2 regions of the Exiguobacterium sp. s70 genome follow, and region 2 is predicted to be linked to the other one. Evidence: riboswitches for the same ligand, from Rfam matches in the RefSeq annotation. Region 2 holds a riboswitch; the other holds the start of a gene.
The links. A riboswitch is a leader RNA that binds a small molecule or an ion and turns the genes downstream of it on or off. The one in region 2 is predicted to bind S-adenosylmethionine.

Region 1: it holds a riboswitch for S-adenosylmethionine, as region 2 does, so the genes downstream of both, msrA (peptide-methionine (S)-S-oxide reductase MsrA) here and KNP84_RS08645 (Na+/H+ antiporter NhaC family protein) in region 2, are expected to answer to the same signal.

The regions. Positions count from the first base shown of each region.
Region 1 is NZ_JACSLV010000004.1:92,449-108,803, reverse strand. Features, by position in the region: gene KNP84_RS10770 (SMP-30/gluconolactonase/LRE family protein) at 1-254, opposite strand, end outside; gene rlmN (dual-specificity RNA methyltransferase RlmN) at 431-1,492, opposite strand; gene KNP84_RS10760 (amidase family protein) at 1,562-2,965, opposite strand; gene KNP84_RS10755 (hypothetical protein) at 3,077-3,238, shown strand; SAM riboswitch class I at 3,283-3,384, shown strand; gene msrA (peptide-methionine (S)-S-oxide reductase MsrA) at 3,448-3,960, shown strand; gene KNP84_RS10745 (GRP family sugar transporter) at 3,990-4,853, opposite strand; tRNA gene KNP84_RS10740 (tRNA-Ala) at 4,988-5,060, shown strand; gene KNP84_RS10735 (four-helix bundle copper-binding protein) at 5,174-5,506, shown strand; gene KNP84_RS10730 (3'-5' exonuclease) at 5,572-6,138, shown strand; gene KNP84_RS10725 (bifunctional glycosyltransferase family 2/GtrA family protein) at 6,182-7,243, opposite strand; gene KNP84_RS10720 (sodium:calcium antiporter) at 7,347-8,348, opposite strand; gene KNP84_RS10715 (HD domain-containing protein) at 8,557-9,450, opposite strand; gene KNP84_RS10710 (SDR family NAD(P)-dependent oxidoreductase) at 9,523-10,227, opposite strand; gene KNP84_RS10705 (glycerol-3-phosphate responsive antiterminator) at 10,277-10,825, opposite strand; gene KNP84_RS10700 (GNAT family N-acetyltransferase) at 10,952-11,371, shown strand; gene KNP84_RS10695 (cation:proton antiporter) at 11,412-12,587, shown strand; gene KNP84_RS10690 (DedA family protein) at 12,636-13,265, opposite strand; gene KNP84_RS10685 (DNA-3-methyladenine glycosylase I) at 13,367-13,924, shown strand; gene putP (sodium/proline symporter PutP) at 14,048-15,535, shown strand; gene KNP84_RS10675 (CapA family protein) at 15,662-16,355, shown strand, end outside.
Region 2 is NZ_JACSLV010000003.1:36,510-52,864, reverse strand. Features, by position in the region: gene KNP84_RS08680 (diacylglycerol/polyprenol kinase family protein) at 1-651, shown strand; gene murB (UDP-N-acetylmuramate dehydrogenase) at 807-1,727, shown strand; gene ald (alanine dehydrogenase) at 1,821-2,951, opposite strand; gene KNP84_RS08665 (PucR family transcriptional regulator) at 3,081-4,304, opposite strand; gene KNP84_RS08660 (divergent PAP2 family protein) at 4,407-4,832, opposite strand; gene trhO (oxygen-dependent tRNA uridine(34) hydroxylase TrhO) at 4,949-5,890, opposite strand; gene KNP84_RS08650 (TVP38/TMEM64 family protein) at 6,116-6,760, shown strand; gene KNP84_RS08645 (Na+/H+ antiporter NhaC family protein) at 6,788-8,089, opposite strand; SAM riboswitch class I at 8,142-8,237, opposite strand; gene KNP84_RS08640 (GGDEF domain-containing protein) at 8,334-10,013, opposite strand; T-box leader at 10,168-10,380, shown strand; gene argS (arginine--tRNA ligase) at 10,433-12,115, shown strand; gene KNP84_RS08630 (metallophosphoesterase family protein) at 12,154-12,732, opposite strand; gene KNP84_RS08625 (YajQ family cyclic di-GMP-binding protein) at 12,729-13,220, opposite strand; gene pulA (type I pullulanase) at 13,291-15,285, shown strand; gene KNP84_RS08615 (YycC family protein) at 15,304-15,468, opposite strand; gene KNP84_RS08610 (hypothetical protein) at 15,609-16,355, shown strand, end outside.

The DNA.
Region 1 (16,355 bases), on a different contig from region 2:
TTTGACGTCTCGTCCCACTCATAAATCCCGTCTTTCAAGCCGACGACGACGCCGTCCGTCACTTTCGGGACCGCGAACCCGATCTGTTGTCCCATATCGAACGACGACAATTCATCTTCCTTCTCATCGTACCACCAAAGTGTATGTCCCTCGATATCGACCCAATAGAAGCGTTTCAGTTCCGCATCCCAACACGGGCCTTCCCCAAGCGTATTTCGAACTCGAATCCATAACGCAGCGTTTACTGTCTCCATTGAATTGCCTCCACTCTCTACATTGATTTCAAGTGACTATTCCCTGAGGGGGCAATCTCTATTCAACATTTCCCAAAATAGCAACCGCTCGGAAGAAAAATATTGAACCGGGCCGGCATCCTTCTAGGGCAGAAGACAAAAAAACTCCTTGAATCATGAGATTCAAGGAGTCTCTGTCATTTTGCGCCTTCGACATTCATATGCTTGCTGCGCAACTGGCCACAGGCCGCATCGATATCAGTCCCGTGCTCGAGACGGACACCGGTATTGATGCCCCGCTTCTTCAAGACGTCATAAAACGCCATGATGTCCTCAGACGTGCTCCGCTCATACTGAATATGCTCGTTGACCGGATTGTACGGAATCAAGTTGACGTATGACTTGTCTTTAATATCGTCAATCAAGTCGGCGAGTTCCTCGGCGTGCTCCGGCAAATCGTTCACTTTCGATAAGAGAATATATTCGAACGTGATGCGTTTGTTCGTCTTCTCGACGTAATAACGGATGGCCGGCATGAGCTTGTCGAGCGGGAACGCCCGGTTGATTTTCATGATTTGCGTCCGCAACGCATCGTTCGGGGCGTGGAGTGACAGCGCCAAATTGATGCGAAGATCGAGGTCCGCGAATTTGTAAATCTTGTCGGCGAGACCGCTCGTCGACACGTTGATTTTACGCGGTGCGATGGCGAGTCCGCGTTCGTCTTTGACGACACGGAGGAAATCGACCAAGTTATCGAAGTTATCGAACGGTTCCCCGATTCCCATGACGACGATATGACTGACGCGGGCACCTTCCCCGACCTCGTCCAAATAATGTTGCACGGTCATGATCTGTTCGACGACTTCGCCGGCCGTCAAATCGCGCGTCTTCTTCAAGAGACCGCTCGCACAGAAGCTACAGCCGATGTTGCAGCCGACTTGCGTCGTCACACAGACCGAACGTCCGTATTTGTGACGCATGAGCACCGTCTCGATATAGTGTCCATCATGCAATTTAAGTAAAAATTTGACCGTACCGTCGCCCGCTTCTTGTTTGACGAACAGGTCTTGCGTCGAGATGACGTATTCGGCGGCGAGCGCCTCACGTACCTCGGCCCGTACCGAGATCTCCTCGATGTGTTTGACTCGGTCGATATAGAGCGAGTCCCAGATTTGTCTAGCGTGGAAGGCGCTGTATCCCCAAGAGACGCACGCTTCCGTCAGCTGATCAAATGTCAGCCCGTATATAGATGGTTTCATTGCTATCTGTCCTTTCTTCAATCCGCATACGTACCATTGTAGCGGACGTGGACGACCGGTGCAACGTTCTTATAACGGTGGGACGGGACGTGTCACGTGACGCTCGAACGCATAGGCGAGACGAATCAAGTCGCGTTCGGCATAGCTCGTCCCGGTGAACGATAGACCGAACGGGGCCCCGCTCGCCTTCAAGCGATACGGGATCGTGACGGTCGGATGGCCGGCTTTCGCCGCCATGTCATAATTGTGGTCATGCGGCAAGACGAGCGCATGAAGTTCCTGCTCGGCCAACAATCGGTCGATGCCGTCCGTCTTGGCGTGATAGACGTCGTCGAGGCGGCGCATCAAATAGGCGTCCTCAATCAAGCGACCCGATTGTTCGTTCGCTTTCTCGAACGTCTTCTGTCCGTGCGGAATCGTCTCCGGATGACTGTTGTTCCAGTTAATCAAATCCGACAACGTCTCATACGGGAGCTTCGTCGAGGCGAGATACGCCTCGATTCCGAGCTTGAACTCATGATACAGGATATCCCCTTGGTCGAGCCCTGCTTTCGACGGCAGTTCGACGGTGACGACCTCGATGCCGCTCTGTTTCAGCAATGCGATCGCTTCGTCGTAGAGCACCTGCTCTTCTTCAGACAAATCGGTCTTGACGACGCCGACACGCATCCCGACTGCTTGCCGCTCATCAAGACAAGTCCGGTAAGGCGGACCGGCCGGAAGATGCGTCGTTGCTGGGTCAGCGGGATCTTCCCCGACCATCGTCTCAAGGGCGAGCACCGCATCCCGGAGTGTCCGTGCCATAGGGCCGGCCGTGTCCTGCGACCGGGAGATCGGAATGATGCCGCTGCGGCTAATCAACCCGACGGTCGGTTTGATGCCAACGATTCCGTTATGGACGCTCGGGTGAATAATCGAGCCGCTCGTCTCGCTGCCGACGGCAAGCAACGTCAAGTTGGCCGCGACCGCTGACGCCGAACCTGAACTCGACCCTCCGACATCGAGCTTGTCCCCATATGGATTGAGCGTCTGGCCACCGACCCCACTCCAGCCGTTCGGCATGCCCTCGGTCAAAAAGTTGGCCCATTCGGACAAGTTCGCTTTCCCGAGGATGATGGCCCCGCTCGCGCGCAAGCTTTGGACGAGATGGGCGTCCCGGCCGGCGAAGTGATGCGCGAGGGCGACGGCCCCGGCCGTCGTCTTCATCAATCCCGCCGTCTCAACATTGTCTTTGATCAGCACCGGGATGCCGAGCAACGGTAATCGCTCACCTCGTTGATAGGCGCGATCCGCCGCCTCGGCCTCGAACAAGGCGTCCGGGTTCACTTGAATGACCGCTCTCAGCTTATCGTTCAACTGGGCGATTCGAGTCAAATAATAGGCCGTCACGTCACGCGCCGTGAACGTTCCTTCTTTATATCCGCGATGGGCGGTCTCGATATCGAGTTCGAAACATGTGTTTGGTTCAGTCATATAGATTCCTCCTTTGGTCACTCGATGGTATTCGCTATCGCCACATGATTTCCTGTTTTCGTTCGCCAACGAATATGTAACTTGGTACACTGAAAGAAAAGGGAGGTTACTATGAACCGTTCGTACGTACTCGTCTTATTGTCCGTCTTTGCCTTGTTCTTCTTACAGCTATATGCCGGGGACGCTCCGTATACGCTACCGCTCTCCATCGTCCTCGTCATCTTGATTCTCGGCACCACCTTGGTCCAACTTCGACGCAAACCAAACCGTTGACGCCGCTTCAAATCTGATGGTATGATGCTCTCACCAACTACATATCGATATCTCGAGTGAACGAGAGACCTGGCTCTATGACTTCACAGCAACCTGCTTCGGCAAGGTGCTACTTCCAGCAAGGCAGTTTGCCTTGGCCGATATGACAGAGCGCTCATGTCGATGACATGAGCGCTTTTTTTTGGAAATTGATCGAGGGGGAATTACTAATGGAAAAAGCAACATTCGCAGGCGGCTGTTTTTGGTGCATGGTGACGCCGTTCGAGGAACAACCTGGCATCGAGTCAATCGTATCCGGTTATACGGGAGGTCACGTCGATGACCCGACGTATGAACAAGTGAAAACAGGGACGACGGGACACTATGAGGTCGTCGAGATCACGTTCGACCCGACGCTATTCGCTTATGAACGACTGCTCGAACTATATTGGATTCAAACCGACCCGACCGATGACGGCGGCCAGTTCCAAGACCGCGGCAGCCAATATGCGCCGGCCATCTTCTATCATACGGAAGACCAACGCGTGAAAGCAGAACAGAGTCGCGACGCGCTCGCGGCGAGCGGACGCTTCAAACAGCCGATTGTCACGAAGATTCTACCGGCCGACACGTTCTATCCGGCCGAGGAATATCATCAAGACTTCCATAAAAAAAATCCGGCCCACTATAAAGAGGACCGGAAGAAATCTGGGCGCGACGCATTCATCGAGCAAGCCTGGTAAACAAAAGACGGGTCGTCTGACCCGTCTTTTTAGCTCTTGGCAATCCCGAGCATGAATCCGGCCACGACGATGAGCCCGATTCCCATAAAGACGAAGACCCGTTCTTTCGTCGTCTTCTCTTCTTTCAATAGATAAATCCCGCCGAGCGTCGCCACGACGACGTTCAATTGGGACAAGGCGAACGACGTCGCGATGCCGACCTCACCGCTTGACACGAACAGCCCGAAGTTCCCGATCCCCCAAGCGAGACCGGCCAAAATGTTTTTGAACGTCTTCGGGTCGAACTTCTTCACATCTTTCTCACGCAGGCTGAACAATAGCGCCGCGATGAACATCCCGACCGATTGCGGCAAGATGGCCGTGATGCCGTCGACCTCGAAATAGTTCGTCAGGACGGCATACGTCACATAACCGATACTCGACACGAGCAGGACGAGCAAACCTTTCTTCAAGGCGCCGCTGCTATCGCCATCTTTTTGTTGTTGGTATGACGTCAGTGCCGCCCCGATGATAATCAACACGAGCGCAGAAAAGCCGAGCCACAACTCGGTCGTCGTCTTCCAATCTCCGAGCACGATGACCCCGAACAACGACGTCCCGACGAGTTGCATCCCAGTGCTGATCGGCATCGCTTTCGATACACTTAAAATTTGAAACGACTGGAACTGTAAATATTGCCCGAGTGCCCAGAACACACCAGAGATGAAGCCGGTCACGATTGCGAGCGTCGTGAACTCCGGATTGAAGACGAGTGCGATGATGACCGCCATCACCATCGCCCCAATCGTCGTCCCGATTAACTGTTGAATCGGCTTGCCGCCGACTTTCGAGACGATGAGTGGGATACTCCCCCACATCAAGGCAGGTAAGAGTGCGAGTAAAATCATTTCCATAGATAACACCTGCTTTCGTAGAATAACATTACCCATGATTTTCCCACGTTTACGCTCGATTAAACTTTGTTCAAAAAAATTTAAAAATACCCATTGCCAAATGTTTTACTAGGATGATATAATAATTTTCGAACGGGGCATTAGCTCAGCTGGGAGAGCGCCACGCTGGCAGCGTGGAGGTCAGCGGTTCGAGCCCGCTATGCTCCATTATGGAAGTCACCACTCATTTGAGGGGTGACTTTTTTGCGTCTCCGCCCGGTTTAAGTCACCTGGTAGCGGGTAATGATTGTAAGACATCATTATTCTAAGGGGGACTTACTATGGATCGTGCCTCTGTCGAAGAGACCATTTTAGCCGTCATCGACTGTATGCGGGCAAGCAATCACTGTTTCTCAAAATGTTTACAAGAAGAGGATTTATTGATGGTCGCCGAGTGTATCCGGCTGACGAAAGAATGTTCGGAAGTGTGTGCGCTCGCCTTGAACGCGCTCGAGACCGATTCGGCTTTCACCAAACCGATTGCTGCACTCTGCGCCCAGGTGTGCGACACGTGCGCCGTCGAATGTGGCCGCCATTTGCATGACCATTGCCAACGTTGTTCCGAAGCGTGTCTCCGCTGTGCCGAGGCGTGTCGCAACCTCGTGGCCGCATAATCGCTTTTTAGTCTAACGATATGTTAGACTTTTTTTATACTTGTTTTATGAGAAAGGGACCGATTATGTCACATTCAATTCTTGCCATCGACGTCGAGACGGCCAACCGCGATAGTCGCAGCATCTGCTCTGTCGGCTGGAGCCTACTCGTCGACGGTGAAATCATCGAGACGAACCAACTACTCGTCAATCCAGAAGAAGACTTTGACGCAGGCAATATCCGCGTCCACGGCATCCGGCCGAGCGACGTCTGGGACGCCCCAGCCTTACCCGAGGTGCTTGAACAGCTCTATCCGACGCTGCGGGATGTCGACCTCGTCATGGCGCACAACGCCTCATTCGATATGGGCGCTTTCAAGAAAGCGATCGCCAAATATGATTTATATACGTTTCCGACGATCGAGTACGGCTGTACCGTCAAGCTGTCGCGAAAACTGTATCCTGGACTGCCGAATCACAAGCTGAACACGATGGCGGAATATTTGAACGTCCCGTTCATCCATCACGATGCGGCTGAAGATGCCCGTGTCTGCGCGTTGCTTATGCGCGATATGATGCAGAAGACCGGGATTCATGACCCGCGTGAACTGCACCGCTATACATCGGTCAAGCTCGGGAAGCTCGCCTATTGACCCATAAGCATGCCAGACAGGCCAAGACAATCGTCTTGGCCTGTCACCGTTTAAAGATCCATCTTTTTTGGACGTAATAACTGACGACGAACAAAAGGCTGTCGACGAGCACTTTAATCCACACTTCCCCGTCCCGAAACAACAGGAACAATACATAGACGAGACCGGCCGACAACGCCATCTGCAAGCCGACGAGACCGAAGTATTTCGGCATCGCCCGTCTCGCTTTCGAGTCGAATACGACTTTTCGATTCACCACGTAATTGAATAAGGACGAGATGATGCGGGCCAATACCGTCGCAATCAAGACATGGGTCGTCTCAAACCACGGATTCAATAAAAAAATGAACAAGGCATAGGCGCCGATATCTAATAAAAATGAGGCGACCGAGGATAACGAATAGGCTAAAAACATGCGATAAATCAGAATCGAGTCGATGACCGGGCGAAAATGGGATGAGGCGTTCTCGGCCACATACACGGTTTGAATCGGAATCTGTTGAATCGGGACTTGCCAACGTTTCGTGAACGTCAACATGTTCATCTCGAACTCATAGCGGTTCCCGGGCACGTCGAGCAACTGTTCCGCATAGCGCAACGGAACGGCCCGCAGACCGGTCTGGGTGTCTTTCAGTCGAAGCCCGCTGCCGACGAGCATGACACCACGTGTCATCTGGTTCCCGAATCGGCTTCGGAACGGAATATGCGCACCAGAAAAATCACGACAGCCCATGACCAGATGGTGCGGCCGTTGAACCCCTGCTTCATACAAGCTTTTTACATCCTCCGGCAGATGTTGTCCGTCCGCATCGACGGTGATGACACCATGCGTACCGGGGAATCGTTCGACGACGTGACGAATCCCCGTCTTCAACGCCGCACCCTTGCCTTGATTCCATTCATGGACGAGAACAGTCGTCACCCACTTCCCGACCTCATCGAAGACAGTTTGGGATGTCTCGACACTCCCATCGTTCACGACGATGACATGGACAAATCCCGTCTCTTTCAGCTCGCGCACAAGTGTGACGAGCGCTTGATCCGGATTATAGGCTGGGATTAAAACGACATACTCATCTAAACGTTCTACGGAATGCATTTGCATCGCCACCCCTCCTTCCCTCCTTCTATACCCAAGACGATGAAAAGTGATTCCTCGGACCGCGGTAAACAAAAAAACACGGTGTCTCGGAGGACACCGTGCCAGATTAACCGATGAAGATGAAGTAAGACGAAGCAAAGTAGACGAGCACGACAAGCGCCGATGGCAAGATGTAACGCAGTTTCGACGTCACATCTTTGCGAAGAAGCGTGTACATGACCAACACCGACAAAATCGTGATTCCGATTGCCGTCACCAAGTGAGACGCAGCTACGTCGGCCAAAATCGAGCCGTTTTGGTAAAATACGTCAGACATGGCGATGATGAGCATGTTGAAGATGTTGCTCCCCAAAATCGAACCGAACGCCAAGTTGACGTTTCCAAGCTTCAAGGCGACGAAGACAGCCACTGCTTCCGGGAGCGAGGTCGTCGCGGCAATCAAGAAGCTGCCGACGAAGCTCGAACCGAGGCCGGTGACGACGGCGATTTGATCACCTAACACCGATAGCGCCGTTCCGGCCGCCATGATGACGAGCGCGGCGATGATGAAGCCGATGACTGCACGTTTGACCGTGATCGAGCTCGTCGCACTCGCGCCGACTTCTTGTACCGTCTCGTGGGCAGCCTCACGCTCGACGGCAGGTTGTTGCGGACGTTTTCCGATATAGTAAATCCCAATCCCGTACAATGCCGCGATCAATAAGGCGTCGATTCCGATGCCGAGAACCGTGAAATCGATGCGCACGATGAGAGCAATCATCGTGACGAGCGTCAACATGAGCCCGAGACCGGCCGTATAGAGATGATCTCGGCTCGCTTCATTGAACAAGCGTTTCTGACGATAGAAGAGATCGAACATCGCCAAGATGAAAATGTTGAACAAGTTCGATCCGAGCATGTTCCCGATGGCGATATCCGGGTTGTTGATCATGACGGCCGAGACGCTCGTCGTCACTTCCGGCAGCGATGTCGCACCGGCCAGCAATACCGTCCCGACGAGCATCCCGCTCATCGTCGACTTCTCACTGATGACGTCAGCGTAAGTCGAGAGTTTCATGGCAGCGTAAACGGTGATGGCTGCGGCCAAGATGAAATAAATAAATACCATTTGAATAAGTCTCCCCTTTTTCATGAATTCAAAAAGACCTCTTTATGGACGCCAAAAAAGCATCCATAAAAAGGTCTTGCGGACTTGGTAAGAAGCTCGGTGGACCGAGTGCATTGCACCGTAATGACGACCCACCGACCACGGTTGTGGTCGCTACTCCCCCTCTTATGTTCACGACGAATATATCACGTTGAAGGTCATTTGACAATCAATTGAACCTTAAATGGGCGACGACGTCATCGACTGGCATCGCCGTCCGGTAGGACAGTTCATCAATCGCTTGGAGCATCGGGAGCGGTAAACGTTCCCATAGCCCTGCTTTTTTCAATTGTGCGGACAAGCCATCAAGCTCCGGTTGATTGACGTCCGTGCCTTGTCGATAGCCTTCGCGCATCGTCTCATTCAACTCATAGGCGGTCTGACAGAGCGTCGACGTCTCTTGGAGCCAGTCCTCTTCATGGAAGCCATGCTGAATGACATTGAACAATTTCCCGAGCTTGTCGGACCGTTCGTCGGAGATCCCATAAAACAACAAATTCAGCTCGGTCTCGAACGACTCGATGAGCGTCGTCGTCTGACTGAACGGTTTGAACGCTTGGAGCAACTCGTGATAGTACCACGACTGGTCGCGGAGTGGGCGTCTGAAGCGATCCCATACTTGTTTACCGGCAGACTCAACGTCGAGTCGAATCGAACGAAGATTATGTATCTTGTCCGCCGCCAAGAGCGCCACTTCATCGTACTGCATCGTCTGCACGTGCTGAATCGTCATCCGTTTCCGTTCTTCCCATGAAAGGTGCTTCCCGGGTTCGGACACCGCTTCAACGAGTCGTCTCACTTCACTTCCGAACCGTTCCTCGATCTCTTCGGGGGTCGTCAACGTGTCTTCAAGCAAATCATGGAGCAGGCCGGCGGCCACGACCGGGACCGGTTGCCGGTCTTCGACGAGCAACATGGACACGGCGACGGGATGGGTCACGTAGGGAATATTCGTTCCTTTTCGAAACTGTCCGTCGTGCCGGACGGCCGCGAATCGGAGCGCCTCTTCAATCAACTGGTGCACGGCGATTCCTCCTTCGATGGGTTCATAGAGCGTCCCCATCCTTTACCCATGCCTAGTCCCATCTACTCATTTCGCGTGTTAAAACATAGGGTAATGGTCCCATTTTTTCGTTTACGGCTCATAAATCATCTTCTTCGTCATCCCGCCGTCGACGACGAGGTTTTGCCCGTTGACGAAATCGTTCTGTTCATCAATCAAATAAGCGACTGCGCGGACGATATCGTCCGGTTTGCCGACCCGGCCCGACGGATGTTGCGCATGATCGATGTCACGGAGCGACTCGTCCGAGGTGTGAATCCAGCCGGGACTGATCGCATTCACCGTAATCGGACGCTCCGCGAGCGAGACCGCCATCGATTGGGTCAATGACACGATGCCACCTTTTGACGCGCCATACGCTTCCCAATCGGGTTCGTTTTGAAGCGAGCGCGTAGAGGCCAGATTGATGATGCGCCCGTATCCGGCTCCCTCGTTCAACGTCAAGAACGCTTTGGCACAAGCGAACGTTCCGACCAGGTTGACATCAATCACTTGTTTGAACGTCTCGACGTCAAGTTCGGTCATCGGTTTGACGAGTGATGAGACGCCACCGTTGTTGATGAGTACATGGGCAACACCGACTTGGCGCTGAATGTCGGCGAACACGCGAGCGATCGCCTCATGGTCACCCAAATCCATCTCATGGAATGTCACGCCATCCAACTGTGGGTCGTCCCCTTTATCGAGTCCGATGACGTGATACGTGTCGCGAAAATGACGTGCCAATTCATAGCCGATGCCTTGGCTGACGCCAGTGATAATCATAATCTGTTTCATATACATCCCTCCTGGAGACTCACATACCCGGATTCGATAGAAACGAGTCCTACCCGTTCGTCCAGAGTCGTTGGTCAGACGTCGTCACGACCGTCGCACCAGCTTCGAGGGCGGCCTCGACTTCTTCAGTCGACGAAATCAATCCACCGGCGAAGACTGGGATTCCCGTCTCCGCTTTCACGGCCCTAATATATTTCGGGACGAGGCCCGGCAACACTTCAATATAGTCCGGTTGCGTCCGTTTAATGAGGCGATAGCTACGCTCAAGCGAGCTCGAATCGATTAAAAACAGGCGCTGGACCGTTTTGACTTGTTTTTGCTTCGCTTTTAAAATGACGCTGCCTTTCGTCGAGATGATACCGTACGGACGATACGTCTGACAAATATACTCGGTCGCATATTCATCTGCCTTCAAGCCTTGAATCAAGTCAAGATGAACGAAGACGTGTTTGTCGTGGGCCGCCAATAATTGAAACACGGCATCGAGCCGGGCGACGTGCACTTCGAGCAACACACCGACACGGAACGGTCCCGTCACAAACTTCTCGAGGTCCCGCATATCGCGTAAGGCGGGTAAAATGGTTTGACCTTCTATCATATGGACACGTCCCTTTCTGTCAATCATGTCTTCATTATCTGAATAACATGAAGTGGAAATCAAGGTTTACCGATTCAATATAGCGGGAAAATAATTTTAACCTATGCACAGAGAGGAAGTAGCGATATGGTCAATGAAGTGGAAGTACGAATCGAGACACCGACACCGGAGGAACATCAGCGCCTTCGCGTCATCGCCGGGATGCCGAAACGTTCCGACTCGGGGACGGTGAAAGGACTGGCCAATACGTTATATGGCGTCTGTCTATATAAAGATGATCACATGGTCGGGATGGGCCGCGTCGTCGGCGACGGCGGAATGGTGTTCCACCTTGTCGATATCGTCGTCGACCCGGATTGTCAGGGGCTCGGGCTCGGAAAATTGATCGTGGAGCAGTTAATGGACTGGATTTTACATGAAGCCGACGAGACGGCCATCATCAGCCTGATTGCGGATATCCCGGCCGACGGACTGTACCGTCAATTCGGCTTTGACTATTCGCGCCCGGAATCGGTCGGGATGGAATACCAATGGAATCGAGAATAATTCGTCGACGGGTACGCGTTCCCTATATAGGAGGTGACGTATGGAACTGAATATGATCGTCCTGCTCGGTCTAGCGCTAGCCGTCATCTCCGTACTCAGTCTGATCATCGAACGATTGTTCTTTCCAAGTATTCTTGCCTTTATCGCCATCGGCGTCGCCGTCGGCTTCTTCTGGGGCGGAAACGAGGTCTTTAAAATCGCCGGCGAAATCGGGATTATCCTGTTATTCTTTTTACTCGGTTTGAAGTTTCCGCTCGGAGAGTTGATGAAGCGTCTCAAGCTGGTGTGGAAGGCAGGTGTCCTGGACATCGTGCTCGCTTTTGGGGTCACGATTGGGATTGCCCTATTGTTCGGACTCGATTTTTCCCAGTCTTTTTTAATCGGTGCCGTCTTGTTTGCGACGAGCTCGTCGATTTCCGCGCGTATGCTTGAGCGGCATGCAGATAAACATGAAGATGTGAAAGAGTTCGTCTTGGCGCTTCTCATTTTTGAAGATATCTTCGCCCCGCTCATCTTGACCGTCGCCCCGTTCATCATCCAAGATGAGCCGATCGAGGTGTCTGATATCGGGAAAGTGTTCGCCGGCTTCCTCATCTTCGGTGTGTTACTCTTTATCGGATCGCGTTTCGTCAAGAAACAACCGAAAATCGCCAAACATCTGCTGCGGCAAGACGATGCGAGCATCGGCCTGATTGGCTTGATTCTCTTTTTCGCCGGAATCGGGATGGTGTTCGGACTGTCCGAGATTCTCGGGGCGTTCATCGCCGGCATCATGCTCGCAGGCATTCACGATGTCCGCCCGTTGAAACGGTTGACGGTCCCCGTCCGCGACTTGTTTTTGCCAATCTTCTTCATCTCGTTCGGGATTTCGATCAACCTGGAACAAGGCGTCATCGTCAACACGCTCTTCTTCGTCTTGATCGTCTGGGGCGTCTTATCGAAATGGATTGTCGGCCGCGTCGGCGGCCGCATGTATGGCCTGACAAGAGTTCAGGCCAACGAGGCCGGTTTCTCGCTCGCTCCACGCGGGGAGTTCTCGATTCTCTTCACCGCCTTATCAAACGGGGCGATCAACTTGTTCGTCGGACTATATATTTTCGTCTCGGCCATCATCGGAATCGTCTTGTTCCGCTTCTCTGAAATTTTAGCCGCTAAGACGGAAGAAAAACTGGAAAAAGTTTTACCTGATGAGAACAAGGATGATTCAAACAAATAATATAAGATACACAGGACCGATCTTCACACGAAGATCGGTCCTTGTCGTTTAAAATGAAGAGGCTTGTTTGGCTTGTTTCTTCTTCCGCTTTTTGCGCCAGATGAAAAAGGCGATGACTCCGATTAGCAAAATACCGTAAATGACATACGAATATACATCTAAATAGCTCAAAATCGACTCCCAATTCTCGCCGACGCGGATGCCGATATAGATGAGGATCGTATTCCAAATCACCGTCCCCGCTGTACTGAGCAACAAAAATTTCAAGAACGGCATATTCGACATACCGGCCGGGATGGAAATCAAACTCCTGACGACGGGCATCAAGCGGCCGAAGAACACCATCCATCCCCCGTATTTATCGAACCAGGCGTCGGCACGGTGCACGTCGGCGATGTCGAGTCGAATCCATTTTCCGTACCGTTTCGTCCACTTCTCAATCTGCTCGACGTCTAGATACAGTCCGATGCCGTACAATAGGACCGCTCCTAGGATGGCGCCTGCCGTCGCTGCGAAGATGACGAGCGGGACGATCAAATCGGTCTTCACGGCGAAAAAACCGCCGAATAAGAGCACGACCTCCGAAGGAATCGGTGGGAACACGTTCTCAATGAAGATCATGAACGCGATACCAAAATAACCGAACTGTTCAATGACCTGGATCATCCAGTCTCTCATTTGCTTCACCCTCCAATAGTTCCTACTATACCCGTCACGTCCGGTCAAAAACCGTCGCAACATGTTAAAATGAAGCATTAGAAGGAAAGTGAGGACATGACATGACTGAAATAACGCGTTGCCCATGGTGCGGCACCGACCCGTTGTACGTTCGTTATCACGATGAAGAATGGGGCAAGCCCGTCCATGATGATGTAAAGCATTTCGAATGTTTGACGCTCGAGAGCGCCCAGGCTGGACTCAGCTGGATCACCATCTTACGGAAACGCGAAAATTATCGGGACGCCTATGCCAATTTTGATGTCGTGACCGTCGCCTCGTTCGACGAGACGGATGTGGAACGATTGATGACCAATCCTGGTCTCGTCCGAAACCGTCGTAAAATCGAGGCATCCATCAACAACGCCAAGCGATTCATCGAGATTCAACAAGAGTTCGGGTCGTTCGATGCCTACATTTGGTCATTCGTCGACAACACGGTGATTCACAACGAGTGGGCATCGACCGACGACATCCCAGCCACGACCGAACTGTCCCACCAAGTGAGCAAAGACTTGAAGCGCCGCGGTTTCAAATTTTTGGGACCGACGACCGTCTATGCCCACCTGCAAGCGACGGGCCTCATCAACGACCATCTCACCTCTTGCTTCGCCAAATAATTTGATTATTTGGTCAATCCCTAAACAAAATCGTGCACTTCATTCATTTTTGTGACAAAATTTTGTCATGGTGCAATCCATAGATTTTGAAAGCGTTTTCATTATGAATGAGGGGGATGTTGTATGAACGGTGTATTGATTTCGATTACAGTGTATATGGCGCTCATGGTGTTACTCGGTGTCATCGCCTATCGGCGGACTGAGAGCATCGGCGACTATATGCTCGGAGGACGCGGCCTTGGTCCGGCCGTAGCGGCTTTGTCGGCCGGTGCTTCCGATATGAGTGGTTGGCTATTGATGGGCTTGCCGGGGGCGATGTTCGCGACCGGACTCTCGAGCGGATGGATCGTCATCGGGTTGACGATCGGTGCTTACTTGAACTGGTTGCTCGTCGCACCTCGTTTACGGACTTATTCTTATTTGTCAGAGGATGCCATCACGATACCAGATTTCTTTGAGAAACGTTTTAAGGATTCGCGTGGGACGCTGCGGACATTCTCTGCGGCCGTCACACTCGTCTTCTTCACGCTCTACGCCACGAGCGGGTTCGTGGCCGGCGGTCGCTTGTTTGAAGCGGTCTTTGATATCAATTTCGGGACCGGTGTCTTGATTTTGGCTTCGATTATCATTTTGTATACGTTCATTGGCGGCTTCTTGGCCGTCAGTTGGACCGACTTTGTCCAAGGACTCATCATGTTGTTCGCCCTCATCCTTGTACCGGCTATCGCCATCACGGCGACTGACGGGGTGAGCGCCGCGTTCCAGACAATCGGTGATATCGATGAGGCGCTACTTGACCCATTGACAGGACAGTCGCTTATCGGCATCGTCTCGCTCTTCGCTTGGGGTCTCGGTTATTTCGGGCAACCACACATCATCGTCCGTTTTATGGCCATCGAGAAGTTGCAAGACATCAAGAAGGCACGACGCATCGGCATCTCGTGGATGTTGTTCACCGTCGTCGGGGCCATGGCGACCGGATTGTTCGGACTCGCCTACTATACTCAGCGTGGGCTAGAAATCGACAATCCGGAAAATATATTCATCAATCTATCTGATTTGTTGTTCGTTGATCTCATCACCGGTGTGTTGCTCGCAGCCTTGCTTGCAGCCATCATGTCGACGATCTCGTCACAGCTCCTCGTCTCATCGAGTGCGGCGACGACCGATTTCTATCAGAAGTTCTTCCGCAAAGACGCCGGCGACCGCGAACTCGTCATGGTCGGACGGATTACCGTCATCCTCGTCTCGCTCATTTCGATTTGGCTCGCGTTCGGGGCGGATGACACGATTTTGAACTTGGTCGGATATGCCTGGGCCGGATTCGGCTCATCGTTCGGTCCACTCATCCTGTTCAGCCTGTTCTGGAAACGGACGACGCGTCAAGGCGCGCTGGCCGGGATGTTGACCGGTGCGTTCATCGTCATCGTCTGGAAAAACGTTGCTGCCGATTGGTTCGGGACCTTCGGCGAGCTATATGAGATGATTCCAGCCTTCTTCTTGTCGAGCCTCGCCATTTATGTCGTCAGTTTGCTGACACCGCCACCGAGCACGACGATCACGAACGAGTTCGAGGAAATGGAACACATCTTGAAGACAGAACGGATTTAACACTCGGAGTGCCATGCTACTATAGCCTGGCACTTTTTTCTTGTGCCCTGACAAGGACATTCTTCTTCCATGGCGAATGACTTGAGTAGACCAGTTTGGATCACACGAAAGGAAGTGACTCGTACGTTGAAACGAGTAATCCCGTATAAACAAGCCATGTTGATCTTGCCTCTCCTCTTTCTGTTCGGCTGTGCGACCGCTGACGTCGAGACGTCTACGGAGCAAACGGAGACCCCGGCACCAGAGACCGAGGCGGAGGCGGAAGCCCCGGCCCCTGTTCCTGAAGAGCCAGAACCCGTCGTGACGACGACGTCGCTCTATGCGATTGGCGATATCTTATTGCACGACAGCGTGTATAATGCCGCCAAGCGCGGAGACGGCTATGATTTCACCGCCGCCTTCGAACCGATCGCTCCGATTTTGACCGAGGCCGACATCGCCATCGCCAACCAAGAGAGCATGATTGGGGGCAGTGAAATCGGTTTATCGAGTTATCCCGCCTTCAACAGTCCGTATGAGGTCGGCGATGCGCTCCAAGACGCTGGCGTCGACTTGGTAACGACGGCGAACAACCATACGCTCGACCGGGGTGTCACGGCCATCGAGAATTCAATCGCGCACTGGAACGAGATCGGCATGCCGTACACCGGTTCATTCTTATCGGAGGCGGACAAGTCCGAGCTTCGGACGCTGACCGAGAATGACATCTCATTTGCCTTTCTCGCCTATACGTACGGGACGAATGGAGTCGTTCCGAAACAACCGTATCACGTCAATTACATTGATCTCGAGGCGATGACCCCTGAAATCGAAGCGGCCG
Region 2 (16,355 bases):
ATGAATGAATGGGTCAGTTCCATCCTGTCCATCGTCATTGTCCTGGTGTTTCTCGTCGGTCTTGAACAGATTGGCAAACGCCTCGGCTGGACGGATGAGACAATTCGTAAAAGTGTACATATCGCGGTCGGCCATTGGTCGCTGCTTGCAGTTTGGTTAATGGAAACTTGGTACGTCGCCGCCGTGCCGCTCGTCTTTTTCACGTTCGCGAACGCGTTCCTTCTTTATAAGAGTCCGTCACCGGTTCATCAGACGGAACGTAAATCGCTCGGCACCGTCTATTATCCGATCGCCTTGCTCGTCATCCTGTTCTTCTTCTTTGAATCAGAGCCGCTCGCCTTTTTGGCAGGATCGCTCGTCTTGGCGTGGGGCGATGGCCTGGCCGCGCTCATCGGTCGGAAGTACGGGACAGTGACCTATGATTTATACGGACAGAAGCGCTCGTTCCAAGGTAGCATGGCCATGTTCCTCAGCTCGTATGCCGTTCTCTTTTTATTATTTTTGTGGGATGATATTCCACTTTGGCAAGTGGTAACATATGGATTCATTATTTCAATCATTGCCACACTCACAGAAGCAATTTCGTATCGAGATTGGGATAACTTTACAATTCCTATCGTCGTTGCCGTTGCTACATCATTATTGTTATAAACCAATTCCTTCATTGTAAAGAAAACGTTGCTTGTCACCCCTGTCAAAGATTTGTATACTGTGTTTCGTACTGAAATCATTCAGTGACGTGCCTGCCTCTCTCTTGACGAACCGAGGCATGCTTTAAAATTGAACGTAAAGGATTGAGGCAACGCATGAGCTTTTTAAATCAACTACTCACTATCATTCCGGCCGATCGCGTGAAGCAAGATGAGCCGCTGTCGGCACACACGTATACAAAATTAGGTGGGCAGGCCGATTATTTCGTGGCCCCGCACACGTATGAAGAAGTTCAAGCCGTGCTTGAGCTCGCCCATCGCGAGAGCGTCCCATTCATGATTCTCGGGTTCGGGTCGAACTTGATTGTCCGTGACGGAGGCCTTCGTGGCATCGTCTTAAACTTGAACGAACTGAAAACGATTCGTCGAGACGGGAATCAACTGATCGCCCAAGCCGGTGCGGCCATCATCGACGTCTCACGTCAAGCGTTGACCGAAGAGTTATCTGGCTTAGAATTTGCCTGTGGCATCCCGGGAACGGTCGGTGGCGCGGTGTATATGAACGCAGGCGCCTACGGTGGAGAAACGAAAGACGTTATCACGAGTGCGGTCGTATTGTCGCCTGAAGGGCAGCTCATGACACTTACGAAAGACGAACTCGATCTCGACTACCGGACGAGCCGGATTTCGAAAGACGGGTTGATTGTGCTCGAAGCGACGTTTGAACTCGAACCGCTCGGCTATGAAGCGATCAAAGACGTCATGGACGACTTGACGTACAAGCGCGAGTCGAAGCAACCGCTCGAGTATCCATCATGCGGTAGCGTCTTCAAACGACCACCGGGCTACTTCGCCGGCAAATTGATTCAAGACTGTGGCCTGCAAGGGAAGCGGATCGGTGGAGCGGAAGTCTCACTCAAACATGCCGGATTCATCGTCAATATCGATGAAGCGACAGCGACTGAGTACATCTCGCTCATCCGACACGTCCAGGCGACGGTGAAGGAGAAGTTCGAGATTGAGCTTGAACCAGAAGTGAAAATCATCGGTGAGGACATCGCCGTCGAGAACGCATAAGCACAAAAACGCTCGAACCGATCGGTTCGAGCGTTTTTGAATGGGACGAGAACAACAAAAAATCCGCCAGCATCGTTGCTGGCGGATTTACGTTTACGCTTGTAGTTGCTTCGTGATGGCTTCGGCTGGAGCGACGAACGTGTAGCCGAGGTCGCGGGCGACGGCTTCATACGTGACCGTCCCGTCGATGACGTTCAATCCTTTAAGCAAGGCTGCGTTCTCGCGGAGTGCCGGGAAAATCCCTTTTTGTGCGCACTCGACGATATACGGCATCGTGGCGTTCGTCAAACCGAGTGTCGACGTGCGTGGGACAGCACCTGGCATGTTGGCGACGGCATAGTGTTGAACCCCGTAACGCTCGTACGTCGGCGCGTCATGCGTCGTGATATGGTCGATGGTTTCGCAGATTCCGCCTTGGTCGATGGCGACATCGACGATGACCGAACCTGGTGACATCTGTTGGACCATTTCTTTCGTGACGAGCTTCGGTGCTTTCGCGCCTGGAATGAGGACGGCACCGATGACAAGGTCACTTTCAGCGACTTGTTTGGCGATATTGTAGCTGTTTGAGATGAGTGTGTTGATTGTGTTGCCGAACTGATCATCGATTTGGCGCAGGCGAGCCGGGCTGATGTCCATAATCGTGACGTTGGCACCAAGACCAATCGCGATGCGGGCGGCATTCATCCCGACGACACCGCCCCCGATGACGGTGACGTTCGCACGTGGTACGCCTGGCAGGCCAGACAAGAGAATCCCTTTTCCACCGTGCGGTTTTTCAAGGATTTGGGCGCCGATTTGAGCAGCCATCCGTCCGGCCACTTCGCTCATCGGTGTGAGGAGCGGCAATGTGCGGTCGATCTCGACCGTCTCATAGGCGATGGCCGTCACACCGGAATCGACGAGTGCTTTCGTAAGTTCTGGTTCGGCCGCCAAATGCAAATAAGTGAAGAGGGTCAAGTCAGGACGGAAATAACGATATTCCGATGGTTGCGGTTCCTTTACTTTCAACGCCAATTCCACGTTTCCCCAAACGTCCGCAGCGGTGTCGACGATGGTTGCCCCCGCATCGACATACTCCATATTTGTGAAGCCGCTACCGACGCCCGCTTCCGTCTCGACGAGGACCTCGTGTCCAAGTTCAGTTAATACAGCTGCACCCATCGGCGTCAAGGCGACGCGGTTTTCGTTGTTTTTAATCTCTTTCAATACCCCGATTTTCATGTAAAGTTCCCCTTTCTCTACTGACACAATTTGTTCACACCTCTAGTATAGACCCATCCGAAAACGCTGTCTTTAGCATGGATTCTAAAAGTGATAACGCCCACTTTGTGAAAAAACACAAAGTAGGCGTTAATCGTCTTGGCGGTATTGACCGGCCTTAATGGCGAGATAAACGGCGGCCCGTTCAGGGAGCGAGACTTGTGTGATGTTCGTCAGTTCTTCAATCCGCCGAATCCGGTAGAGCACGGTGTTCGGATGGATGTGAAGATGAGCGGCGACACGCTTGACGTTCCCATCAAAATAGAAATACCATTCGAGCGTCGTGACGAGCTCGGTATGATGCGTGACGTCATACGCCTGTAGGCGCTCGATGGTCGGATGCGTCTCGAGACGAAGCCCGATGCGTCGGGCCAAATCGGGTACGAGCTGATAAATTCCGATCTGTTCGAACGTGCGCGATGTCGCAAGCTCATACGGGAACTTTCGGCGAAGCGACGTGACGCGTCGTGCTTCTTCCATCGCCGCATAGAGCATGTCGCTCTCAAAAAAGCGTCGACTGATGCCAAGGCGCGGCTCCGCTTCAATGAACTTGTCTCGGAGCTGCGTTTCAAAGCGGTCGGCCCACTGCAAGAGCGCCGTTTCTTCCTCGGCCAAGTCCGATTTCATATAATGCCAGACGAGTAACTGCTGGCCATCGATCGCGTGCAGGACGACTTCAATCGCTTGCTGGGTCGCCAATACATAAAACAGTCGTTCCGCCAGTTGCGGGGTGACCGGCTGGGCACATTCAATCACGGTGAGGCGGCTGGCGACGGCAATCGGTGCGAGCTCATTCAAGCGATCGCGGTGGGATGGCGATAAGACGGGAGTGGCCAGCACTTCTAAAAAGAAGCGTTCCAATTCGGCGTCGATGCGTCGTTCGTGCATCGCGATGGTCATCAGCAATTTTTTGGCGATGGTTGCCCCTTCTTGTAGGACGGTGAGTTCCTGTTCTGAAAACGGCGTCGTTCGGGCCAGGCTCCAAATATAACCGAGCACATCCCCTTGTTGCTTGATGACGACGGCCGCCCGCTCACCGAGACCGACGGCCATTCGGGCCGGGATGACGACCGGTTCGTCGCGGTCGATCACTTCTTGAAGGATTCCACTTTCCCACAAGTCCTCGATGACCGCTTCCGGGACACGGCGGCCGATAATCGTCGCGATTCGTGCCGGGTCGGTCGAGTCGGGGTGGGTGCTATAGGCCAGCAACTGATGGTGTCGATTTTCAATCGTGATGGGGGCCCGAATCGCTTGTCCGATTGCTTCGGCGAGCGTATCGAGCGACTCATAAGATTTCTGCAAAAAAGGCATGTCGATTCCTCCTCTCTCTCACTATACCGTCTCTGTTGTGAAAGTTCACAAAAAGATGGTGAGTTTTTAGAAGGGGGGAACGACATGCCTGCATCATTCACATTAAATTGGGAAAAACAGTCCGACCACGAGACCGAGTAAAGCCCCGACGATGACTTGGAACGGGGTATGACCGACCAGCTCATTTAAGATGGGCGTCTCGTGCTTGATTCCTTTGAAGTAGTCGTTCAACAAGCGGGCCTGGAATCCGACCGCCTGACGAACGCCGGTCGCATCGTACATGACGATCGTCGCAAAAATCAAGGCGAGCGCGAACATGCTGGAATCGAGCCCTTCGATTCGACCGATGACGGTCGCTAAGGCGACGACGGTCGAAGAGTGGGAACTTGGCATCCCACCCGAGGCAAACATGATTTCTAATTCAAAATCTCGTGTTTTAATGAGTTCGGTTACGAGCTTGGCTGCTTGTGCGATGAACCAAGCGAGCAAGGCGGCGAGTAAAGGTTCGTTAAAGAGCAATCGATTCACTTCCTGTCTGACAATGGTATCTACACTATACCCGATTCTGTCATTGGCTAGACGTAAAGTTTCTGTCAAAAAAGCACCTCGAGCGTAGGCTCGAAGTGCTTTCTGGTCGATTTTTGTTACCCGACGACGCCTTCAGTCTCCTGAAGTTTGTCCGCGATATTCTCGATGATATAGCGGTTACGTGGATGCTCCTGGCACTCTTTCGAGCATGAACGCATTTGTTTCGGTTCACACTCTTCACAACAGAAGTGTTGGGCATTACACACCGGGTTGGCACAATTAACGTAGCGGACCGTCTTCGTTCCGCAGTGCATGCACTCCGAAACAACGGACGGGTTGACCGTGTTGACCGGGACGTTGATGCGCTCGTCAAAGACGTAAAGCTCACCTTCCCAGTCTTCGCCTTTCGTGGCTTCGTCTTTGCCGTACATGGCGACGCCGCCTTTAAGGTGGAAAATGTTGTCGTGACCTTGGTCACGCATATATGCGGTAAATTTCTCGCAACGGACGCCTCCGGTACAGTACGTGAGTAACGTTTTCCCTTCGTAGAGGTCCTTGTTCTCTTCGAGCCAATCTGGCATGTAACGAGAAGCCTCTACATCGATTTTGATCGCGTTTTTAAAGTGACCAAGATCGTACTCGTAGTTGTTACGAACGTCGAGGATGACGACATCGTCGCGATTCATCATCTCTTTCCATTCTGCCGGTTCGAGGTATGCACCGTGCTGTTTAGGCACGTCGAACTCACCATCAAAGCGCCACGTCACAAGCTCTTTCTTATGACGGACAAAAATTTTCGAGAACGCATGCTCTTCGACTTCATCGATTTTGAACTCGATGTCGCTGAATAGCGGGTTCGCTTTCAAGTCGTTCATGTACTGCTCGGTCTGTTCCCAAGTCCCAGAGCACGTCCCGTTGATTCCTTCGGAAGAAATCAAGATGCGTCCTTTGATACCGAGGTCCTTGCAATACTTGAGGTGCTCTTGTGTGAGCGTTTCTGGGTCTTCGATATTGACGTACTTATAGTACAGCAAGACCCGCATTGGTTTTGTTTCCATGTGTGTTACTCCCCTGTGTTCAGTTTTTTGCAGGAAAACGAACGTTGGGTTGTGTCGTTCGACGAACGGACTTGCCTGCAACCACAAGTCCATATTATATGATAGATATCACAGCGGAATTTCGCAAATACTTTTTAATTTTTTACGGCGGTGGGCAGGGGGATGCGTCTTCCTGAGCGAAATCGGGTAAAAAGGGAATAACGAAAGTTGAAGGTGGAAACTGACATGCTGACATCACTCCAACAATATATTTTAAACTTGATTGAATGGCTACAAGGACTTCCGGGCGGACCTTGGGCAGGACTCGGGGCACCTTTCCTGGAAGCCATCTTTCCATTTCTCCCGCTCGTCCTCATCATCTCGGCGAACGCAGCAACGTACGGTTTTTGGCTCGGGACGTTATTGTCGTGGGTCGGAAGCTTGCTCGGGACGATTCTTGTGTTTGCAGCTGTTCGCTACGTCTTTCGAAAGCCGATGACGCGATGGCTCGAGAGGCATAAACAAGGCGTCTATTGGCTCGAACGCATCAATCATATGAGTCCGGTCTCGCTCGGGTTTCTTTACTCGCTCCCGTTCATTCCGGTCAGTTTGATTACGTATTTACTCGCCCTCATCCAAATGCCGCTCCGGACGTTCATTATGGCGGCCGGGTTTGGGAAGTTGCTCGTCGTCTTGATTTTCTCTGTCATCGGTGACCAGTGGGAAGAGTTTATTCAAAGCCCGTTCCGATTATCGATGCTCGTCCTGTTGCTGTTCGTTTTGTGGGTAATCAGCCGCGGACTCGAAGAACTGCTCAAACGGCGTGCCTTCAGAAAACGTAACGAGCAGCTGAAACGTGAACTTGAAGCGAAACGACAAACGACCTTGTGAAGCGACTGCTTCACAAGGTCGTTTTCGTTAAGCGCGTTTTTTGAAACGCGGGAAGTTGAAGGCGATGGCCAATCCTCCGCAAATGAACAACAAGAACGGATAGAACATATACGGCACGAGCGCCGGCGACGCTGTGTTCGTCAGTTCGGCCGCAATGAGAAGCTGTGCCCCGTAAGGCAACAGACCTTGGACCCCACACGAGAAGATATCGAGTACACTCGCAGACTTTTTACGTTCGATGTCATAATCGTCGGCGATGTTCGCGGCGAGCGGACCAGCCACGAGAATCGAAATCGTGTTGTTCGCCGTCGCGACGTTTGTCGCACTGACGAGCCCGGCGATGCTCCACTCCGCGCCGGCCCGTCTTTTAATTCGGGACGTGAGCGCGTCACGCAAGTACGTGAGTCCGCCGTTGTGCGAGATGAGTCCGACGAGCCCACCCATGAGCAATGTCAGGAGTGAAATCTCGGCCATGCCCATCATGCCGTCCGCCATGGCGGTGACGTACGTGGTGACGGCTAGACTGCCATCCAATAGACCGATGATGCCGGTCAGGGCGATGCCGCCGAGCAAGACAAGGATGACGTTCATTCCCGTCAAAGCGAGCACGATAACCGCTAGATACGGAATCAACTTATACCATTCAAACGCCGCCGGCTCGATGGTCGATTCTCCGCTCGATAGGGCAGCGAGTAAAATCGTTGTGATGACGGCTGCCGGCAAGACGATCCAAAAGTTGGTCCGGAACTTGTCGCGCATGTTCGTCCGCTGGGTGCGGACGGCTGCGATCGTCGTGTCTGAAATGAACGACAAGTTATCCCCGAACATGGCACCCCCGACGACGGCTGCCGCCGCGATAGCGATATTGACGCCGCTCTCCTCATGGATGCCGAGAGCGATCGGAGCCAGTGCGGCAATCGTCCCGGTCGATGTACCCATCGCCATCGAGATGAAGGCTGCGATGACGAATAGGCCGCTCAATAGGAGCGAGGGCGGTAGTAACGTCAATGCCGCATTGACGGTCGCGTCAATCGCACCGATTGCTTCGGCGACGCTTGAAAACGCACCGGCGAGCAAGAAGATGAACACCATGATGAGGATGCTCGGGTTCCCGGCACCTTGGGCGACGCGTTCGACCGTCTGGGTGACGCTCCCTTTCGTCATCATCGCCGCGACGATGACGGCAATCAAGGCCGCGATCAAGACGGGGAATTTATAAAAGTCGTCATAGTAGATGCCTGCCCCGATAAAGAAGACGAGGAAGACGAGTAAGGGCAAGAGCGCCCATTTGTTAGCTGTTGGTTGTTCCAATCGATTCACCTCATTCATAAAAATAAAAAGAGAGCCTTCTGAAAAAAGGCTCTCTCGACAAGAAACACTTTTTTCATCTTTCGAGCAGACCGCTCGCTGGATTTGGCACAGGTTACCCGCTGCCGAGACGTCATCGGGCCAGTCCCTCAGTCTCTCTTGATAAAAAAGTTGTGATATTTAGTTATAAGACACGTTCCCTAACGTACCTGTTTCAAATCTGCTTGTCAATAGCAAACCCCCACGCGATGAACGTGGGGGCGAGTCAGGTCGTTAAGAAATTATAATGGGCGACGCGGTTGCGACCGGCGTATTTCCCGCCGACGTAGAGCGCGCGGTCGGCGTTACGAATCGTATCGTCAAGACGTTTGTCGCCGAACGACTGAATCGTATCGACACCGATTGAAGCGGTGACGGGTATATCGATTCCGTCGACGTGGAACGGTTTGTTCTCGATTTGTTGGCGGATGCGCTCGGCGATCTCGACGGCGGCCTCAACATCACAACGGTTTAAGAGCAAGATGAACTCTTCACCGCCGTAACGGGCGGCAAAGTCTTCGGTGCGGAGCACTTGACGAATGCGGCGACCGAATTCTTGGAGCACACTGTCTCCGACTTGGTGACCGTGCGTGTCATTGATTTTTTTGAAGAAGTCGATATCGAGCATCGCGACGGAAATCGGATACATCGAGCCGTCCGAGATCTGTTGAATCCCGTATTCATAAAAAGCCCGCGCATTGGCAAGCAGCGTCAAGCTGTCCGTCCGGCTCTCGGTATAGAGGCGGTCGCGTTCATGACAACGACTGATCGTCCGATTGAACGACTTGAGCAGTTTGACAATCTCGCGTTGAATGATGGGCGGATAGCCATAGACGTGCTCGCCCGTCATCACAATCCACGTGCGGATTCCTTCGATTTCCTCGGAACGGACCGAGATGAAGCTATGATAGTCTTCATTAAATTCGTTCGACAGCGGGGCGTCCCATTCGAAGCGCATCTCGTACTCGACCGAGGCTTCGTTCGGATAGGTTGCATCGAGTAATTCAAAGACGACATGGCGATCGATCGGCTGGCGCGTCTTCAAATCAAAGTAAAGTGTGCGATCAAACAGTTTGAACTCGACGTACCCTTCATCGTACTCGTTGAGTCGCTCACATTGACTGAGGAACACTTCGATGGCTTGTGCCTCGCTTTGCGATAGCGATACGGCTTCTTTTGCTTCATCATATTGTTCAATCAACGATTTGAAGGCGTCTTGTCGACCTTTTTGAATGATGAGTCGCTTAATAAAGAACGTGAGTGCGGCGGCGATACTGCTGACGACGAGCAAGTTCGTCTCTCGGAAGAGCGAGGCCGCCAAAATGAAGACGAGACTGACGATATACGTGTAAAACGCGATGCTTAAAAAGTCACGGACCGGGATGTCGACGCGGAACCACCAGCCGACTTGATACTTTTGGACGACCGTGTTCAAAATGATGGCAATAATCAAACCGGCAAGCGGAAGGAACGAGTCTTGGGAATAGAATCCGAGACCGGTCACACCACCAAGTGCCAAGTAGACACTGGCCGGGATGGCGATTTCCAAAAATGACGTGATGGCATTCCACGGATACGTAAAACGGAACCGTCGAAGCGCGACGCGCGGTTTCAAGTTGACGAACTGGAAGACGAGTAGTCCAATCTGATTGACGAACAGCGCTGTCTCAAAATCAAAGAATAAAAAAATAATTAAGACGATACTTTCTGAAAAGGTAAAGTAGACGCCTTTCCGTTCAATGGAGTCCATTTGAAAAATAATGACGAGCAACGCGATCAAGATGAACGGTAACGGCTCGATGGCCGGCATGTTCAATACGCCTGTAGCGAACAAGATGAGCGTCAAACCGAATAGCATACTCCAAATACTCCAACCAAGGACGGACATCTTGCGGAAATGGTTCATGGTTCCCTCCTATGTGGGAAAAATTCAATTATGTATGGTAGGAGATTCGGCACAATCACGCCTGAGTCCTGCCTATCCATCATAATGGCGGAATTCTAGCATTGAGTCTATATGAAATATCCTCTATAATGAAATTGCTTTTCAACCACATAGACGAAAGTCGATGAAAAAGAGAGTAACGATCGTTCCGTCAACAAAGCGACCTAGGGATTGGTGAGAGCCTAGGCTGACAAACATCGCGAAACGCACTTTTGAGATGCTATCCGAACTTGAGTAGGCGTAGCCGGGGGACCCCCGTTATCACCGATAAAGCGGTCTGCGTCAAGCAGGCAAGAAGAGTGGTACCGCGGGCCATCCCGTCTCTTTGCATCTGTGCAAAGGGCGTTTTTTTTATGAACAAATGATAAGGAGGAATTAGAATGAGTTATGAACGCAAATATGCGGAAGCCTTGTCCCGTGTCATCGGGGACGAGTTGACGCTCGACCAGATTGAAGCATTGATTGAAAAACCGAAACATGAGGCACACGGGGACCTTGCTTTCCCGTGTTTCCAACTTGCGAAAGCCTATCGTAAAGCCCCGGTTATGATCGCGACGGATATCGCAAACGACTTGAACGACGAGTTGTTCACGAAAGTCGAGGCGGCCGGCCCGTATGTGAACGTCTTCTTGAGCCGTGACGTCGTCTCACAAGAAATCATCAACACGGTGCTCGATGAACAAGCGGACTATGCGACGCATGCGACACGCAACGAGACAATCGTCACCGATTTCTCGTCACCGAACATCGCCAAACCGTTCTCGATGGGACACCTTCGTTCAACGGTGATCGGGAATGCCATCAACCAAATCGCCCGTAAAAACGGCTATGACGTCGTCGGCATCAACCACCTCGGGGATTGGGGCACACAGTTCGGTAAACTGATGGTCGCCTATAAAAAATGGGGCGACGAGGAAGCGGTCCGGGCACATCCGATTGCTGAGCTCTTGAAGCTTTACGTCCATTTCCACGAAGAAGCGAAGACACAACCGGAACTTGAGGACGAAGGCCGTGCGTGGTTCAAGAAACTCGAAGACGGCAACGAGGAAGCGACTGAGCTTTGGACGTGGTTCCGCGAAGAATCACTCAAAGAGTTCCAAAAAGTATATGACCTCCTCGGTGTCGAATTCGACAGCTTTAACGGGGAAGCGTTCTATAACGACAAGATGGATCGTGTCGTCGCCATGCTCGAAGAGAAAAACCTTCTCGTCGAAAGTGAAGGGGCGATGGTCGTCTCACTCGAGGACGAGAACTTACCGCCATGCTTGATCAAAAAGAAAGACGGCGCGACGCTTTATGCGACACGCGACTTGGCAGCTGCCGTCTATCGTCATGAGACGTACAACTTCGTCCAGGCGAACTACGTCGTCGGCGGTGAGCAGGCGCTTCACTTCAAACAACTGTTCTCAGTCTTGCGCAAGCTCGGCTATGACTTCGTCGATGGCATGCATCACGTGCCGTTCGGCTTGATTTTGCAAGAAGGGAAGAAGATGTCGACACGTAAAGGTCGCATTGTCTTGCTCGAGGAAGTGCTCAAAGAAGCAATCGAGAAAGCACAAGCGAACATCGCTCAGAAGAACCCGGAACTTGCGAACGCGGACGACGTGGCACGCATGGTCGGTGTCGGCGCGGTCATCTTCCACGATTTGAAGAATGAACGCATCAACAACATCGAGTTCGACCTCGATAGCATGCTCAAATTCGAAGGTGAGACGGGCCCGTACGTGCAGTACACGAACGCGCGTGCGAACTCGCTCCTTCGTAAAGGCAACTATGACGGCTCGACGTTCACTGGCGCAAACGACGACCACACGTGGGGCGTCGTGACGATGCTCAACGCGTTCCCGCACGTCATCACACGTGCCCACGAACGCCGCGAACCATCGATCATTAGCCGTTACGTGCTCGATTTGGCGCAAGCATTCAACAAGTATTACGGTCATGTCCGTGTCCTTGAAGAAGATGCAGGCAAACAATCACGTCTCGCCCTCGTCAAAGCGGTGACGATCGTATTGACGGAAGGACTCCGTTTGATCGGTGTTCAAGCTCCAGAAGAAATGTAAGGACGACAAAAGGGACCCGTTTCGTGGGGTCCCTTCTCTTATGCTTTCATCCGCGTTACCGTCCGAGCTTTCGTGTCATACAGACACCACTCCCGGTCGAAGATGACGGCGCCGACGTTGATGACGTAACGTTTTTTCTTTAGGACGAACGGCTGTCCGATTTCCCAGGGAATCGAGCGGCCTTTCCGGTAAATCCCCGGAATATGGCTGTGTCCGATAAAGACGAGCGGATACTTCCCTTTCTCGACAAGCGGTTCCCAGTCCGGACTCCATTTCACTTGGTGTCCATGCAAGAATAGCGCCTCATCGAGCGTCGTCTGCTCCGGTAATAAGGCGATTCGTGTCTTGACCGGATGCGAGACCACGAGCACTTCGTCAATCCGCTCTTCTTGATTGCCGCGCAGGCTAGGGAAGGTGAGGAGCGCCTCGTAGTCAGGGTCGTACGTCACCACATCGGACACTTCATGGAAGCGCTCGTTGCGCCGTTTCTTACCGATATGACACTCGTACAGATCGCCGAGGCAAAGGATGTGCTCCGTCTCGCGGCGGACCGACTCGAGCACGGCTTTCAAATCATCAAACGAACCATGTGGGTCACTGATGATGGCGAGTTTCATCGGTAGTTTGTGAATTGGGCATCGACGGACAATTCGAGCTCACGGACGAGCTGCATAACGGCTTGAAGGTCATCGCGCGACTTGGCTGTCACACGGATTTGATCGTCTTGAATTTGTGACTTCACTTTCAGTTTTGATTCTTTGATGGCGTTGTTAATTTTTTTTGCATCGTCTTTATCGATGCCGCTCTTCAATTTGACGCGTTGACGAACTGTGCCGCCGAGCGCACGTTCCACTTTTTGATAATCAAGGTTTTTCGTCGGTACGCCACGTTTAATCAATTTCGTGATCATGACGTCTTTCAATTGCTCGAGTTTATAGTCGTCATCTGAGACGAGGACGAGGTCGCCGTTATCGAGTGACATCTCACTCTTCGAACCTTTAAAGTCGTAACGGTTCAAAATTTCTTTCTCGGCGATTTGAATCGCGTTCTTCACTTCTTCGAGGTTCATTTCTGACACAATATCAAAAGAATTGTCTTTTGCCATGTTTCATCCATCCTTTACAAGGGTTTTGTTATAATGATAGCAGATTTGAAGTAGTGAAGGAGTGAAAGAGATGGAACATACTATCGATCAACAGACAAATGTAGATTTAGACCATATGGCATATCACGGCAAAGACCTCGGGGTGACGTTTAAAAGTGACCTCATCCGGTTGCGGGTCTGGTCACCGGTTGCCGAAGAGATGACGGTAAAACTTTACCGGACACCGCGAGCGCGGAAGTTCGAACGGTTGTCGTTAGAACGGGCCGAGAAAGGGACGTGGGTCATCGAACTCGATCGTGCTTTGTTCGAAGGTCAGTTTTATGTGTTCGAGGCGGTCGTAGCTGGGAAGCGTATCGAATCGCTCGACCCGTATGCAAAAGTCGTCGGGGTCAATGGGAAGCGCGGGTGTCTGCTCGACCCATCTACGCTCAACCCAGACCATTGGGTCAAAGAACGTCCGCTCTTCCACTCGTCACAAGAAGCGGTCATCTATGAAGCGCACGTCCGTGATTTGACGAGTCATCCGGACAGTGGTGTCATGCATCGCGGGAAATTCCTCGGGATGACCGAAGTCGGAACGAAGACACCGACGGGTTATCCGACGGGTCTCGACTATATTACCGGGCTTGGCGTCACGCATCTCCAACTCATGCCGTTCTTCGATTACGGTTCAGTGAATGAGTCACGCGAGAGTGAGGCGAATTATAATTGGGGCTATGACCCGGTCCACTATTTTGCCGTCGAAGGCTCATACGCTTCCTCAGCGGATGATCCGGCCGCTCGCATCATCGAGTTGAAAGCGATGATTCAAGCACTTCACGATCGTGGCATCCGTGTCATCATGGACGTCGTGTTCAACCATACGTATGATGCATTGACGACGCCGCTCGGACAGTTCGTACCGGACTACTATTACCGCTTGAACGAGGACGGTACGCTCGCCGACGGTTCGGCGTGCGGGAACGATACGGCGTCCGAACGGGCGATGATGCGCAAATTGATCGTCGAATGTGTGTCGTATTGGGCGAAAGAGTTCATGATTGATGGCTTCCGCTTCGATTTGATGGGACTCCATGACGTCAAGACGATGAACCAGGTCCGCAGGGCGCTCGATCGCGTCGACCCATCGATTCTCGTGACCGGAGAAGGCTGGGATCTCGACACACCGCTTCCGGTCCGTAAAAAAGCGAACCAACATAACGCCCACAAGATGCCGCGCATCGCCCAGTTCAACGACGCGATTCGCGACGGTGTCCGTGGGGATGTGTTCATCGAAGACTTGCCAGGTTGGATCAGCGGCAACGCGGATATGACGGCGGACGTCAAACGTGGGATTGCCGGTGCAGTCACGAGCCAAAGCTTTGCTGACGAACCGAACCAAGTCGTGAACTATGTCGAGTGCCATGACAACTTGACGCTTTGGGACAAACTGGCCGTTACGAATCCGGACGACGATGAGACGACACGCCGCCGCCGGCATCGTCTCGCGACATCGATTGTGTTGCTCAGTCAAGGCATCCCGTTCCTGCATAGCGGTCAAGAGTTCTTCCGCACGAAAGACGGGGACGAGAACAGCTTCAATTCGGGGGAGGTCGTCAACCGTTTGGATTGGACGCGGGCCGAGCAAGAGACGCCGAGCGTCGAATATGTGAAGGGCTTGATCAGCCTGCGCAAACAATATCCGTTGTTCCGTCTTGAGAACGCGGAACAGATTCGTAAACATTTACGTTTCTTCGATGAAGACGAGGGCGTCATCGCCTTTGAACTGAGTCGCCACGTCGAAGGTTACGTCGAACGCCATCTCGTATACCATAACGGACTCGAAGAAGCGGTCGAGGTGAAACTACCGTCCGGCAAGTTCGAGGTCCATGTCGAAGATCACACCGTCAATTTGACGGCACCACGTCTCCTCGAGGAGCGGCATGTCACGGTCGCGCCGTTATCGACACTCGTCGTGACGGAACGCCGTCCGGATTACAGCAAATATGCGGTCGCCGGTGGAGCTGCCTTGGCTATCCTCGGTCTCTGGTATGTTGCGAAAAAACGGAAACCGAAACAAAAGTAAGCGCGAAAAAAGGAGACGTCATTCCGTCTCCTTTTCCTCGTTCGTTTCAGTTTTGGCTGCCTCGAGCTCCATCATCTTTTTGACGATGATGTGTTTTGGCATATGCATGAGTTCCTCGAGTGGGACGTTTAGCTTTTTGGCAAGCTCAACCGCCGTCTCGGGAGAGAGTTGAAGTGGGCGCATGAGGGTTCCTCCTTTCCAATTACGGGTATGCTACTGCCAGTATACAGGAAAAGTGGACAGATGGAGAATGTGTTCTGTGAACACATTCAAAATCGAAAAATGCGTCGTGCGTTGCTAAGCTGAAACTAGGAAGTGATCAAATGTACAAACAAGTAGCAGACTATCAATTTCATCAAACGGTTGAATGGTTAGAGCGCGTTGGTGGAGGATGGATGTTGTATTTGGCGCAAACCGGGTTTCTGTTTTTTGACGAGACGTTCCAAATCCGATGGGAACTCGAGTGGAAATGGGCACCTTGCGCACTATATATTGAACCACATGGTAGAAGAGCCGTCGCGCTATTTCGAGATTTGCAGACATACGGAGTCATGGATTTGACGAACGGGACGATGGAACGTCACCCAATTCCACGGACGTTCCATGACGATTGGTTCAGTAACCTGCACTACTGGTCAGGGGACGATTTGTATTTGTACTCGGCCGAATCAGATATCGTCGCCTTGAACTTGAACGATCACACGTTTCGGTATAGCCGTTACGAGGAGATCCCGGAGTTCGGGAACATCATCGAACTCGCATATCAATCGACCTATGATTTCGAACGATTCACGGCACCTGGCCTCGTGACCTTGTACGATGAACGGAATCAACAGTTCATGGTCGAGGACGTCGAAGCGGGCGCGCGTTGGAAGATTCCATACGGGGGTGACCGTGACTTGGTCATCGTCGATCAAATGGGTGTGACGACCGCCATCACCTCGATGACATCGTTCCAACTGTTTGAGCGCGATTGTGAAGTGTTCTCATCAGAAGTATGTGCCGAGACCGAATTGTTGAAAGTCGTCTTATTGGACGAGCCGGGCGACAGACTTGTCGTCCTATCGACG